One region of the Streptomyces sp. NPDC001744 genome, then DNA from elsewhere that is predicted to be linked to it. Evidence: riboswitches for the same ligand, from Rfam matches in the RefSeq annotation. Region 1 holds a riboswitch; the other holds the start of a gene.
The links. A riboswitch is a leader RNA that binds a small molecule or an ion and turns the genes downstream of it on or off. The one in region 1 is predicted to bind cobalamin.
Positions count from the first base shown of each region.

Region 2: it holds a riboswitch for cobalamin, as region 1 does, so the genes downstream of both, cobN (cobaltochelatase subunit CobN) here and ACFYZY_RS19030 (CbtB-domain containing protein) in region 1, are expected to answer to the same signal.

Region 1 covers NZ_JBIAUG010000015.1:59,362-66,395, forward strand. Annotated here, with positions in the region: gene ACFYZY_RS19025 (CbtA family protein) at 522-1,331, opposite strand; gene ACFYZY_RS19030 (CbtB-domain containing protein) at 1,346-1,573, opposite strand; cobalamin riboswitch at 1,613-1,769, opposite strand; gene ACFYZY_RS19035 (histidine phosphatase family protein) at 1,882-2,457, shown strand; gene ACFYZY_RS19040 (hypothetical protein) at 2,583-3,137, opposite strand; gene ACFYZY_RS19045 (FecCD family ABC transporter permease) at 3,423-4,499, opposite strand; gene ACFYZY_RS19050 (FecCD family ABC transporter permease) at 4,496-5,530, opposite strand; gene ACFYZY_RS19055 (iron-siderophore ABC transporter substrate-binding protein) at 5,544-6,596, opposite strand; gene ACFYZY_RS19060 (SpoIIE family protein phosphatase) at 6,953-7,034, shown strand, end outside.
Region 2 covers NZ_JBIAUG010000014.1:33,480-40,513, forward strand. Annotated here, with positions in the region: gene cobN (cobaltochelatase subunit CobN) at 1-1,948, opposite strand, end outside; cobalamin riboswitch at 2,026-2,160, opposite strand; gene ACFYZY_RS18090 (cobalamin biosynthesis protein CobG) at 2,487-3,710, shown strand; gene ACFYZY_RS18095 (precorrin-8X methylmutase) at 3,707-4,360, shown strand; gene ACFYZY_RS18100 (precorrin-2 C(20)-methyltransferase) at 4,357-5,853, shown strand; gene ACFYZY_RS18105 (cobalt-precorrin-6A reductase) at 5,825-6,580, opposite strand; gene ACFYZY_RS18110 (cobalt-precorrin-5B (C(1))-methyltransferase) at 6,593-7,034, shown strand, end outside.

The DNA.
Region 1 (7,034 bases):
GCTGGGTCGGCTGGAGGGGACGTGCGCGGCGTGCGGTGCGGGGCACGCGGCGCGGAGGTCGGGGCGGGGCGGGGCGGGGCGGCGTTCGGGGGATCAGGATATCTGTAGCCCGCACCTTCTGAGAGCGCTCCCAGAGAGGGAGCCCCGCGCGTTCCGGACACCCCCGCCGACCCCCTCCTCGGCGTTCGGCCGCCGCCGGAGCCTTACGGCATGGAGCCCGGCGGCGGCAGGGCACCGGACCCGGTGGTGGGTACGGGGCGGAGCCCGTCACGCCGGCTCGTGGACGCTCGCGCGGGCGAGCGGCCGCCGTACACGTCCGTTCCCCCTGGCGGGGCGACCGGCCGGAGCGCGGCGGGCCGTCACCGGCTGTGCCCCGGGCCGGGCCCGTCCGGCCGGCGGGAACGGCACGGGCCCGCCGGGCCGATGGACGGCCGGGCGGGCCCGGAACCGGAGAGGCCGCCGGACGCCCGCCCCGCAGGGGCGTGCCGTCCGGCGGCCGTGGGTCGGTCGGCGACCGTGGCTCAGCCGGCGATCCCGGTCCGGGCCGGGGCCTCCGTGCCGCCGGTGCGCGCGGCCAGCGCCTTCTGGGCGAGGACGCCGAAGACGATCGCGAACACCGTCCACAGCACGGCCTGGACGCCGAGCGACGCCATCCGGAACTCCCACAGCAGATCGGCCGGGAAGGTCGCGGAGACCGCGTCGTCGTTCGACGGCAGGACCACGAAGGCGGCGCCCGTCACGGCGACGAAGCCGAGGCCGGCCGCCAGGCTCGCGTTCCAGTTGCCCAGCCGGGGCGCGAGACGGCGCCCGGCGATCACCGCGGCGGTGCCGAGGAGCACGCTGAGCAGGATCATCAGGAAGAACAGGGCGGTGCGCCTCCCGATGGTGTCGGGGTTGCCGACGGCCGGCGGGGTCGCCGGGTACTTCAGGAACGGCACCAGGCAGACGGTGGTGAAGGCCGCGGCCGCCGTCAGGGCCGCGGTCGCCCGCGGTCCGAACCGGCCGACGCGGCCGAGCGCGAAGGAGAACGCGAGCGCGGCGACGCCGCCCAGCGCCACCCCGTACACCAGGACGCCGGTGGCCAGGCCGAAGGTGGACTGCGCGGAACGGCCGACCACCTCCTCCTCTTCCACCGCGCCGGCTCCCGCGCCGCCGTGGTCACCGTGTTCGGAGTGGGCCGTCTCCCGCGCGGCCTGCGCCTCCTCCACGGCGATGGACCTGTTCACGGAGGGTTCGCCGCCCAGGTAGGCGGCGGCGAAGGCGAACAGGCCGGCGACGAGGCCCGCGAGCATCCCGCGGACCAGCAGGGTCCTCACCATGGAGGCGTGCACGCGCGCGTCGCCCCTCAGTGGCACGGGAAGCCGAGCAGGTGACGCCCGTCGTGCACCCACTCGTGCACGCCGGAGCCCGCGAAGAGGGAGGTGGCCCCCTGCTCCGCACCCACGAAGTAGAGCGCGATCAGCGCGAGGAGACCGACGAAGAGGGCCCAGGGCAGCACGACCCGCACGGGCAGCGGAGCCGGTACGGCGACGGAAGGGGGGGAGACGGCGGCGGAGAGGGCGGCTTCGGCCATGAGGGAACCTCCTGAGGGAACTCGCGTCCCGGTCGGTGGTGCAGGACGACGGTCCACGGGTCTGACTCGCCGTGACGTCCCGGGGACGCCTCGGCATACAGTGGCGCGACCGTGCCGGGTTCCCACCGGACTTCCGTATCGCCGTCGTCACGTTGTTCAGATGTCGCTCGACGGTACCGCGTGACATGAGCATTGTTAAGGGTGTGAGGTCCGGATCACTTTCCGCGCTCCGGGCGGGGGCACCCGCCGAAGGCTCCGCGCCCCGGACACGGCCGCCCGGCGCCGCCCCCTACCGGGAAGGAACCCCGATGACAGTCCGGCTGACGCTGATCCCGCCCGCCGTGAACGACGCGCTGCGCGAGGTCCGGTTCGACGACGACGGTCCCCTCGACCCGGCGGGGCTCGCCCGCGCCGAGGCCGCCGCGGCCTTCGTCGGTCCGTCCCCGCGCGCCTACGCCTCGCCCTCCGCGCGCTGCCTCGCCACCGCGCGCGCCCTCGGCCTGCGGGCGGAACCGGTGGACGGCCTCGCCGGCTGCGCCGTGGGGCGCTGGCGGGGACGGACCCTGGAGGAGATCGCCGCCACCGAGGGCGACGCGCTCGCCTCCTGGCTGTCCGACCCGACGGCGGCACCGCACGGCGGGGAGTCCCTGCGCGACCTGCGCGTCCGGGTCGGCGTCTGGCTCGACGCCCTCCAGGAGGGCACGGGGCGCGTCACGGCCGTCGTAGAGCCCGACGTCGTGCGCGCCGCGACGGTCCACGCCCTCGGAGCGCCGGACGGTACGGCCCGGCGCCTGGACGTCCGCCCCCTGACGGCCGTTCACCTCAGCGGTCGCGGCGGGCGCTGGAACCTGCGCGCCGGGGAGCCCCTCGGAGGGGGCCGCTGACCGCCCCGGAACACCGGCCCCGCCCCGGGACCGCCGGGGCCGGACGCCGGGCGGGGTCCGCGGGACCGTGGACGCGGGCCGCCCCCGGCCCCGGGCGGGGCGGGGGGCGGCGCGGTCGGCGGTGGTCAGCAGGGGCGGATGTGGAAGACGGGCGTCCAGGAGGCGGTACCGGTGGACTTGGCCACGTTCGACCAGCGCTCGCTGCCGTTCTGGTTGTAGAAGCGGGCCCGGGTCCCGGGGGTCTGGTTGTTGTTGAAGGTGCCGTCGCCGACGCCGGTGAAGTCGTAGTAGCCGCAGCGGTAGTAGTCGTAGGTGTAGCCGCGCCCGTCCACGATGCACAGGTGGCCGTCGGCGCAGCTCACGGCCCGGTCGGGGGAGGCCAGGTCGCGGGCTCCGGGGAGGCCGGGGACGGCGACGGTGACGGTGCCGCCGGCGGTGGCGAGCCTGTTCGCCGAGATCTGGCGGGCTCGGGGTTCCTGCGCGAGGACGGCGTCGACCCGGCGCTGGAGTTCCCCGGCCCGCGCCCCGGAGAGGCCGGCGGCACGGGCCTGTTCGGCGTAGACGGCCCGCTGGTCGGTCGGAGAGGCGGTCGAGGCGTGGGCGGACAGGACGGAGCCTGCGATCAGGGCCGCGGCGGCGGCCAGCAGTGCGGCGGGACGGCGGAACGGAACACGCTTCACGGTCTTCCTCCTGCGATGAACGGTCACACCGTGTCGTGGTGCAGGGGGAATGCTGTCCACCTCGACGCCCGTATAAGAGGCATCGGAGGCATATCTACTGATGTGGGTGACGCTTTGTACTCGTGACCGAGGCGGAATCGCGCCGAACCGGTGCGCGCGCAATCCGCCACCGCCCCGGCGCGGGACGCGGGGCGGGGGGCGGGCGGCGGGCCGCTCGCGCCCGGCCCCGTCCCCCTCCGGCCCGGCGGGTTCGCCGGCCGCACGCGCCACCGCCCCGGCCCCGCCTCAGACGGGCCGCCTCCACTCCCGCAGCAGCAGATGACCCAGGTACGCCCCTCCGACGGCCATCGTGTACAGGCCGACCGGCAGGTCGTCGAAGAACGGCGACTGCTGGGCCGCGAGGTCGGCGAGGACCAGGAGCAGGGCGCCGAGCAGGGTCGACATGACCAGCTGCGGCCCGCCGCCGCGCGTGACCCGCTTGGCGATCTGCGGTGCCGTCAGGGAGATGAAGGCGATCGGCCCGGCCACGCTGACGGCGCCCGCGGACAGCACGATCGACAGGGCGACCGCCGCCGTCGCAGTCCTGGCGGGGCGGGCTCCCAGACCGGTGGAGAGGTCGTCGCCCATCTCACTGACGCCCAGGGGCCGCGCCAGGAGCGCCGCGAAGGGCAGGCAGACGAGCAGCACCCCCCAGATGACCGTCGCGTCCTCCCAGGAACGGGCGGAGAGGCTGCCGTTGATGTACGCGGTCAGCGCGCTCGCCTTGTCGCGCTCGACGGCGTACACCACGTACTGGGTCAGGGCCGTCGCCATCGCGGCCACGCCGATGCCCGCCACGACCAGCCTTCCCGGGTGGCGGAACCCGGTTCCGGTGGAGGCGTACACGACCCCCATGGCGGTCACCGCGCCGAGCAGGGCGCCGACGGGCACCGGCACGGTGCCGGGGAAGAAGAGCGCGGCGGCCGCGGCCCCCGCGCCGGAACCGGCGCCGAGCCCGATCACGTCGGGGCTGCCCAGCGGATTGCGGGTGACGGACTGGAACAGCGCCCCGGACAGGCCGAGGGCCGCCCCGGTGGCGACGGCCACCACGAGCCGCGGGCCGCGCAGCCGGTTCAGGACGAAGGCGTTCTTGCCGGTCGCCCCGCCGGTGAGGGCCGACGGCAGGTCGGTGAGGCCGATGCCGAGCCGGCCCGCCGTCAGGGTCGCCACGGCCGCTCCCAGGAGCAGCAGTACCGACACCGCGGCGGCGAGCAGGGAGGAGCGGCGCACGGGTATCGCGACCCGGGGCCCCACCCGTACGAGGACGCGTCCCGCCGGACGCGGCGTCACGGTCCGGGAACCGGTGCGGTCGGCGGTCTTCATGCCGCTCCCCTCATGCGACGGACGGCGAAGAGCAGGGCGGGCGCGCCCACGAAGGCGGTGACGACGCCGACCATCAGCTCCTGCGGGCGCAGCAGGACCCGGCCGATGACGTCCGCGAAGAGCAGCAGCGTGGGTCCCGTGAGCGCGGTGAAGAGGATCTGCATCCGGAAGTCGGCGCCCACCAGGGCCCGGACCAGGTGCGGGACGGCGAGTCCGACGAAGGCGATGGGTCCCACCGCCGCCGTGGCGGACGCGCTGAGCAGCGTCGCGGCGAGCAGGCCGGCGCCCTTGACCCGGGCGGGGCTGATGCCGAGCGAGGCGGCCTTGTCGTCGCCCAGCGCCATGGCGTTGAGGCCGGGCGCGAGGAGGACGGCGAGGAGGAGGCCGGCCGCGGCGAACGGCAGCACGGCCCAGAGGGCGTCGAAGCCCCGCCCGCCGAGCGACCCCACCACCCAGTAGCGGTACGTGTCGAAGACCTTCGGCCGGGACAGCGCGACGGCCTGGATGAACGCGGCGAGGACGGCGGAGAGGACCGCGCCGGCGAGGACGAGTCGCACCGGACCGCCGCCGCCCCCGGCCGTGCCGACGACGTGGACGAGGACACCGGTCGCCAGGGCGCCGGCGAGCGCCCACCAGATGGTCTCCCGCTGTCCGGACGCGCCGAGGAACGCGGTGGCGGCGACGATGCTCGCGGACGCGCCCGCGTTGATGCCGAGGAGCCCCGGCTCGGCGAGCGGATTGCGGGTGATGCCCTGCATCAGGGTGCCGGCCAGTCCGAGGCAGAGGCCCGCGAGCACGCCGAGCGCGGTGCGCGGGTAGCGGCTCTCGACGACGGTGCGGGTGTAGTCGTCGCCGCCTCCGGTGACGACCCGCAGGACGTCGGCCGCGGACGTCGGCCTGCTGCCGAACATCACGCCGGCGAGCAGGGCGAGGGCGAGCAGGACCAGGCACAGGACGGCGGCTGCGAAGTACCGGGCGGGGCCCCGCCGCACGACGGCGGGGTCCTGCCCGGTACGGGAGAGAGTGGTCACGCCGGGTCCGCTGTTACTTCCCGGCCTTGGCGACGGCCTTGTCGATCATCGGCAGGTAGCGCTCGATGCTGTACGGCACCGTCAGCGGGTTGATCATGGAGGAGGCGGTGACGAACGGCGTGTCGTGGCTGTAGACGAGCGCGCCCTTCTTCACGGCGGGGATGGCCGCGTACAGGGGCTGGGCCTCGACCGTCCTGCGGGACTTCTCGTCCATGTAGAAGGTGAAGGCGATGTCGCTGTTCGCGAGCTTGTTGGCGTTCTCCAGGCCGATCAGGGCGGAGTCGGTGCCCTCGGTCTCCTTGAAGGTGTTCACCACCGGATCGACCTTGAGACCCAGCTTGGAGACCATCGCGACGCGCTGCTCCTCGGGCTTGAAGACGCCGAGGGTGCCGGGACCGGTGTTGTAGATGTACGAGAACGTGACGTTCTTGTAGTTCGGGCGGGAGGCGGCCGCGTCGGCGAGCTGCTTGTCGATCTTCGCCTCCAGCTCCTTGGCCTTCTCCGGCTGGCCGAGCGCCTTGGCGACGATCTCGATCTGCTGGTCCCAGTTCGTGCTCCACGCCTTCTCGGGATAGGCGACGGTCGGCGCGATGTCCTTGAGGATGTCGTACTGCTTCTGGGTGATGCCGGACCACGGGGCCAGGATGACGTCGGGCTCGAGCTCGGTGATGGCCTCGATGTCGAGCTCCTCGCCGCCCTTGAACTGCTTGGGGAGCGCGGCGCCGGACTTGGTCACGGCCTCGTGGATCCAGGGGAGGTAGCCGGTCTTGTCGCTGCCCCAGGGGTACTCCTCGATGCCGACCGGGACGTTGCCGAGGGCGATGGCGGTCTCCGCGGAGCCTTGGCCGAGGGTGACGACGCGCTTGGGCCTGTCCTTGATGACCGCCTCGCCGAGGGCGCTCTTGACGGTGACGGGGAACGCGCCCGCCGGAGCCTTCGACGCCGGACCCGCCGCGTCGTCCTTTCCGTCGTCCGAGCCGCACCCGGTCACCATGAGGCCGAGCGAGACCGCGACGGCACCCGCCGCGAGGACGCGGCGGCGGACGGGGGTGAACAGAGAGGGCATGGTGGTTCCTTGTCTCCGGGCAGGGGTGTGCCGGCGCCGTGTCCGGGTCCCCAGGGCGTGGTCACGCGGGACGACGGCCGTCGCGAACGTATGTTAGGTGAGCCTAACCTATCTGTTTCGGGGTCGATCACCGGGGGCCGGACGCCTGCGGAGCGCGTCCGTGGGGGCGGGGACACCGCCGGGCGGACACGGGCGGGGTGGCCGCCCGTGTGGCGCGGACCCCCGTCGCGCGGTCCCCTGGAGGGTGCGGGGGCGGTGCCGGAGAGACGAAAGGCGGGCGGAGTGATCGCAGCGGAACGCCGGGGGACCGGCGGGCGCCCGGACCTTCCGCGGGCCGGTGCGGGAAGGGGCCGGCGGTGAGCCCGGCCAGGGCCCTGGACCCGAAGCTGTTCGACGCCACCGTTGCGGCGGTCGCGCTGTTCTCGGGCCCCGAGCACG
Region 2 (7,034 bases), on a different contig from region 1:
GCAGCAGGAAGTCGTCGAAGCCGTCGTCCTCCGGCCGCTCCTCCAGACCCAGGTCGTGGTCGAGCCGGGCGGCCTGGATCAGGGTCCAGATCTGGGCGCGGATCGCGGGCAGCTTCGCCGGGTCCATGGAGGAGATCTGCGCGTACTCGTCGAGCAGCTGCTCCAGGCGCGCGATGTCGCCGTACGAGTCGGCGCGGGCCATCGGCGGCACCAGGTGGTCGACCAGGGTCGCGTGCGCGCGCCGCTTGGCCTGCGTGCCCTCGCCCGGGTCGTTGACCAGGAACGGGTAGACCAGCGGCAGGTCGCCGAGGGCCGCGTCCGGGCCGCAGGAGGCGGACAGGCCGGCGTTCTTGCCGGGCAGCCACTCCAGGTTGCCGTGCTTGCCCAGGTGCACCATGGCGTCGGCGCCGAAGCCGCCGTCCTCGGCGCGGGCCGCGATCCAGCGGTAGGCGGCCAGGTAGTGGTGGGACGGCGGGAGGTCGGGGTCGTGGTAGATCGCGATCGGGTTCTCGCCGAAGCCGCGCGGCGGCTGGATGAGGATCAGGAGGTTCCCGCGCCGCAGGGCGGCGAGCACGATGTCGCCCTCCGGGTTCCGCGACCGGTCGAGGAACATCTCGCCGGGCGCCGGGCCCCAGTGCTCCTCGACGCGCGTGCGCAGCTCCTCGGGGAGGGTGGCGTACCAGCGCCGGTAGTCGGCGGCCGGGATGCGGACCGGGTTCCTGGCCAGCTGCTCCTCGGTCAGCCAGTCCTGGTCGTGGCCGCCGGCCTCGATGAGGGCGTGGATCAGCTCGTCGCCGTCGCCCGAGACCAGACCGGGCAGTTCCTCGGCGGGGCCGAAGTCGTACCCCTCCCCGATCAGCCGGCGCAGCAGGGCGACGGCGGAGGCGGGGGTGTCCAGGCCGACGGCGTTGCCGATGCGGGAGTGCTTGGTGGGGTACGCGGAGAGGACGAGCGCGATCCTCTTCTCGGCGTTCGGGATGTGCCGGAGGCGGGCGTGCCGCACGGCGATCCCGGCGACGCGGGCCGCGCGCTCGGGGTCCGCTACGTAGGCGGGCAGGCCGTCCTCGTCGATCTCCTTGAAGGAGAACGGGACGGTGATCAGGCGCCCGTCGAACTCGGGGACGGCGACCTGGCCCGCGGCGTCCAGCGGGGACAGGCCCTCGTCGTTCTCCTCCCAGGCCGCGCGGGAGCCGGTCAGGCACAGGGCCTGGAGGATCGGCACGTCGAGCGCGGCGAGCGCGCCCGCGTCCCACGCCTCCTCGTCGCCGCCCGCCTGCGCCTCGGCGGGCTTGGTGCCGCCCGCCGCGAGGACGGTGGTGACGAGGGCGTCGGCGGCGCGGAGGGTGTCGATCAGCTCCGGCTCGGGGGCGCGCAGGGAGGCCACGTACAGCGGGAGCGGCCGGGCCCCGGCGTCCTCGATCGCGTCGCACAGGGCGCCGACGAAGGCGGTGTTGCCGCTCATGTGGTGGGCGCGGTAGTAGAGCACGGCGACGGTCGGGCCGTCGGTGGCCTTCGGGGTGCGCTCCAGCGGGCCCCAGGTGGGGGCGGCGGCCGGCGCCTCGAAGCCGTGGCCGGTGAGCAGGACGGTGTCGGAGAGGAAGCGGGCCAGCTGCTCCAGGTTGGCGGGGCCGCCGTGCGCCAGGTACGCGTGCGCCTCGGTGGCGACGCCGACGGGCACGGTGGAGACCTCCATCAGCTGGGCGTCGGGCGCCTGTTCGCCGCTGAGCACGACCACCGGCTTCCCCGAGGCGCGGATCGCGTCGAGCCCGTCCTCCCAGGAGCGGAGGCCGCCGAGGAGCCGGACGACGACGAGGTCGGCCCCGTCGAGGAGGCCGGGGAGGTCGGCGAGCGGGAGCCGGGCCGGGTTGGCGAACCGGTACGCGACCGGGCCGCCGGCCGCGCGGGCGCTGAGCAGGTCGGTGTCGGAGTGCGACAGCAGCAGGAGCATGGCGAGGCAGGCCTTCCTCGGGGTTGTCCGCGCCCCGGGTGGTCGTGTGGGTTGGGGCCTCCCCTTGCTCGAGCGAAGCCGAGAGCTCGGGGAAGGGAGTTCCTGACTCACCGCCCCGAAAGCGCCGGGCCGGTTCACAGTGGCGGGACCGCGCCGGAATCTCACCGGGCTTCCTCCCCGGGGTCCTGGAACCCCATGCCGCTTGCATCCTAGATCGTGGGCTCCGGGAGCCGGGAGGGCCGGGCGGATCCCACCCGGCCGGGGACCCCGGCCCCGCCCGCCCGAAACCCGGAAGACGCCCCGGGACCCGCTTGGCCAAAACCCGGAAGACACCCCGGACCCACACGTCCCGAACCCGGAAGACACCCCGGACCCACCCGCCCCGAACCCGGAAGACACCCCGGACCCACCCGCCCCGAACCCGGAAGACACCCCCGGACCCACCCGCCCCGAACCCGGAAGACACCCCCGGACCCACCCGCCGGGCGCCCGGGAGTCAGGCTGATCACACCCGGCCGGCAGCCGGTTCCCCGTGGGTATGCTCGCCGCCATGCCGCCCACCCCGTCCCCGACGCCCGACCCCGGCGCTCCCCGCGTACGGGACCGGGGCGACGCCTGTCCCGGGGCGCTGCGCCTGCACTCCGCCGACGACGGCCTCCTGGCCCGACTGCGGCTGCCCGGAGGCCGCCTGACGCCCCGTCAGGTGGAGGCCCTGGCGGACGCCGCGGAGACCCTGGGCGACGGGCGGATCAGCGTCACCTCGCGCGGCAACGCGGAGCTGCGCGGCCTGGCGGAGGGCTGCGGGGCGGAGCTGGCGCCGCTCCTGACGGAGGCGGGCCTGCTGCCCTCCCCCACCCACGAACGCGTCCGCAACATCGTGGCCTCCCCGGCCGCCGGACTCGACGGACTCGGCCACGCCGACGTGCAGTTGTGGGCCCGCGAGCTGGACGAACGGCTCTGCGCCGCGCCCTGGGCGGCGGCGCTCTCGGGCCGCTTCCTCTTCGTCCTCGACGACGGCCGGGGCGACGTCACCGGCCTCGGCGGCGATGTGACCTTGGTCGCAGCGGCCCCGGACGCCGCGCTCCTGCGCCTCGGCGGCCGCACCGTCCGCGTCGCCGCCGCCGACGCCCCGCGCGCCGCGCTCGCCGCCGCCCGCGCCTTCCTGTCCGCCGCCCGCGAGGCCGGTACGGGCGCCTGGCGCGTCCGCGAACTGCCGGAGGGGCACGACGTGGACGTGCGGGAAGCGCTCGCGCGGGCCGGGATCGCGGCGGAGGACGGACGGGAGCCGGTCCCGCCCCGCGCGGCGCCCCCCGCCCCCGGCCCCCTCGGCGCCTCCGCCCTCCACGTCCTCGCCCCCCTCGGCCGCCTCACCGCCGCCCAGCTGCGGGCCCTGTTGCCCGCCGGCGAGGTGCGGCTCACGCCCTGGCGCGGGGCCGTCGTCACCGGGACGGACCCCGGACGGCTGCCCGCCCTGGAGGCGCACGGCCTGATCACCCGGCCCGGCTCCCCCTGGGCCGGCGTCAGCGCCTGCACCGGGCGGCCCGGCTGCGCCAAGTCGCTCGCGGACGTCCGGGCGGACGCCGTACCGGGCTCCCCCGGCCTGCCCGTCCACTACTCCGGGTGCGAGCGGCGCTGCGGCCGTCCGCACGGCGACTGGATCGACGTCCTCGCCGTCCCCGGCGGCGGCTACCTGGTGAACGGCGCCCCCACCCCCCGCACCTCCCTGCCCGAAGCCGTGGCCACGGCCCGTACGACGAGATGAGCGAGAGCAACAGGATGTTCGACTACGAGAAGGACGGGACGGAGATCTACCGCCGGTCCTTTGCCACGATCCGCGCCGAGGCGGATCTCACGGGCCTGCCCGCCGACGTCGCCCAGGTGGCGGTCCGGATGATCCACGCCTGCGGCATGACCGACCTCGTCCGGGACATCGCGTACTCGCCGGGCGTCGTCGCGAGCGCCCGCGCCGCGCTCCGGGCGGGCGCGCCGATCCTCTGCGACGCGCAGATGGTCGCCAGCGGCGTCACCCGCAAGCGGCTGCCCGCCGGCAACGACGTGGTCTGCACCCTCTCCGACCCGGCCGTGCCGGACCTCGCCGCCGAGCTGGGCACCACCCGTTCCGCCGCCGCCCTGGAGCTGTGGCGGGACCGCCTCGAAGGCTCCGTCGTCGCCATCGGCAACGCCCCCACCGCCCTCTTCCACCTCCTGGAGATGGTCGCGAAGGGCGCGGGGAGGCCCGCCGCCGTCCTCGGCATACCGGTCGGCTTCATCGGCGCCGCCGAGTCCAAGGACGCCCTCGCCGCCAACACCCTCGGCCTCGACCACCTCGTCGTCCGGGGCCGGCGCGGCGGCAGCGCCATGACGGCCGCCGCGATCAACGCCCTCGCGCACGAAGCGGAGATCCAGCAGTGACCGGGAACACCGTCGGCAAGCTGTACGGCGTGGGCCTCGGCCCCGGCGATCCGGACCTCCTCACCCTCGCCGCCGTGAAGGCCATCGCCGAGGCCGACGTGGTCGCGTACCACTCGGCCCGCCACGGCCGCTCCATCGCCCGCTCGATCGCCGCCCCGCACCTGCGCGAGGACCACGTCGAGGAGCGGCTGGTGTACCCGCTCACGGTGGAGACCACGGACCACCCCGGCGGCTACCGGGGCGCCCTGAACGACTTCTACGAGGAGGCGGCGGCCCGCCTCGCCGCCCACCTGGACGCGGGCCGCACCGTCGCGGTCCTCGCCGAGGGCGACCCGCTCTTCTACGGCTCGTACCAGCACATGCACAAGCGGCTCGCGCACCGCTACGACACGACCGTCGTCCCGGGCGTCACCTCGGTGAGCGCCGCCGCCGCCCGGCTCGGCGAGCCGCTGTGCGAGGCGGAGGAGGTCCTGACGATCGTTCCCGGCACGCTCCCGGAGGACGAGCTGACGGCCCGGCTCGCGGGCACCGACTCGGCGGTCGTCATGAAGCTCGGCCGCACCTTCCCCACCGTGCGGCGGGCCCTGGAGCGGGCGGGCCGCCTGGAGGACGCGCGGTACGTGGAGCGGGCGTTCATGGCGGGCGAGCGGACGGAGCGCCTGGCGGAGGTGGACCCGGAGTCCGTCCCGTACTTCTCGGTCGCCGTGCTGCCCTCCCGCATCGACCAGGAGCCCCCCGTACGGGACCGGGGCGAGGTCGTCGTCGTCGGCACCGGGCCGGCGGGCGCGCCCTGGCTGACCCCGGAGTCGCGCGGGGCGCTGCTCAACGCGGACGACCTGGTCGGCTACACCACCTACCTGGACCGGGTGCCGGTCCTGCGCCCCGGGCAGCGGCGGCACGGCTCCGACAACAAGGTGGAGTCGGAGCGCGCCGAGTTCGCCCTCGACCTGGCCCGGCGCGGGCACCGGGTCGCGGTCGTCTCGGGCGGTGACCCGGGCGTCTTCGCGATGGCGACGGCGGTCCTGGAGGTGGCGTCGGAACCGGAGTACGCGGACGTTCCCGTACGGGTCCTCCCGGGGGTGACCGCCGCCAACGCGGCCGCCGCCGCGGCGGGCGCCCCGCTCGGCCACGACTACGCGACGATCTCGCTCTCCGACCGGCTCAAGCCCTGGGACGTCATCGCGGACCGGCTGCGCGCGGCGGCCGGGGCGGACCTGGTCATCGCCCTCTACAACCCGGGCTCGAAGTCCCGCACCCACCAGGTGGCGGCCGCCCGCGAGCTGCTCCTGGAGCTCCGCTCCCCCGACACCCCGGTGGTCGTCGCGCGCGACGTGGGCGGCCCGGAGCAGTCGGTTCGGGTGCTGACCCTGAAGTCCCTCGACCCCTCCGAGGTCGACATGCGCACCCTGCTCCTGATCGGCTCGTCGCAGACGCGGACGGTGGAGCGCCCGGACGGCCGCACGCTCACGTGGACGCCGCGCCGGTACGGCTGAGCCGGCCCTCCAGTACCAGGGCGGCGGCCTCCCCGGGGGTCGTCGCCACCGGGACGCCCTCCGGGACCGGGGGGCGGCGCACGACGACGACCGGGACGCCGGCCTCGCGGGCGGCGGTGAGCTTCGGGGCGGTGGCCGCGCCGCCGCTGTCCTTGGTGACCAGGACGTCGATCCGGTGGCGGCGCAGCAGGCCGCGTTCGCCGTCGAGGGTGAAGGGGCCCCGGTCGAGGAGGATGTCGGCGCGGGCCGGCACCGGTCCGTCCGGGGGGTCCACCGAGCGGACGAGGAACCACTCCGGGCGCGCGGCGAAGGCGGCGAGGCCCATGCGGCCGGTGGTGAGGAAGACGCGGTCGCCGAGGGCGTCGAGGGCGGCGGCGGCCTCGTCCAGGGAGCCCACGTCGCGCCAGTCGTCGCCCTCCTCCGGGACCCAGCCGGGACGGCGCAGCGCGAGCAGGGGAACATGGGTGGAGGCGGCCGCACGGGCCGCGTGGAAGCTGATCCGCTCGGCGAAGGGATGGGTGGCGTCGATGACCGCGTCCACCGCGTGCTCCCGCAGCCACGCCGCGAGTCCTTCGGCGCCGCCGAAGCCGCCGATCCGGACCTCGCCCTCGGGCAGCCGGGGCCGGGCGACCCGGCCCGCGAGCGAGCTGGTGACCCGGACGCGGGGGTGGAGCAGTCCCGCGAGGGCGCGGGCCTCGGTGGTCCCGCCGAGAACGAGTACGTGCACAGGAGCCCCTTCGTGAGTTCAGGCGGCGGGCGCGAGGCCCAACTCAAGCACACCGGCCTGCGGCCGGGGTGGACGACCGGTGCCTGTGCGACGGCGGCGACGACCGCCGCGTACACGGCCCTGCTCACCGGGGACTTCCCGGACCCGGTGACGATCGCGCTGCCGAAGGGGCGGACGCCGTCGTTCGCGCTGACCGCCGAGTCCCTGGGTGCCGGTACGGCCATGGCGGCCGTGACCAAGGACGCGGGCGACGACCCGGACGTCACGCACGGCGCCGTGATCCGCTCGACGGTACGGCTCCTTCCGCCGGGTTCCGGCGTCGTCTTCCGGGCGGGCGAGGGCGTCGGCACGGTCACCCTCCCCGGGCTGCCCCTCGACGTGGGCGAACCGGCGATCAACCCGGTGCCCCGGCAGCTGATGCGGGAGCACGTGGCGCGGGTCGCCGCCGCGCACG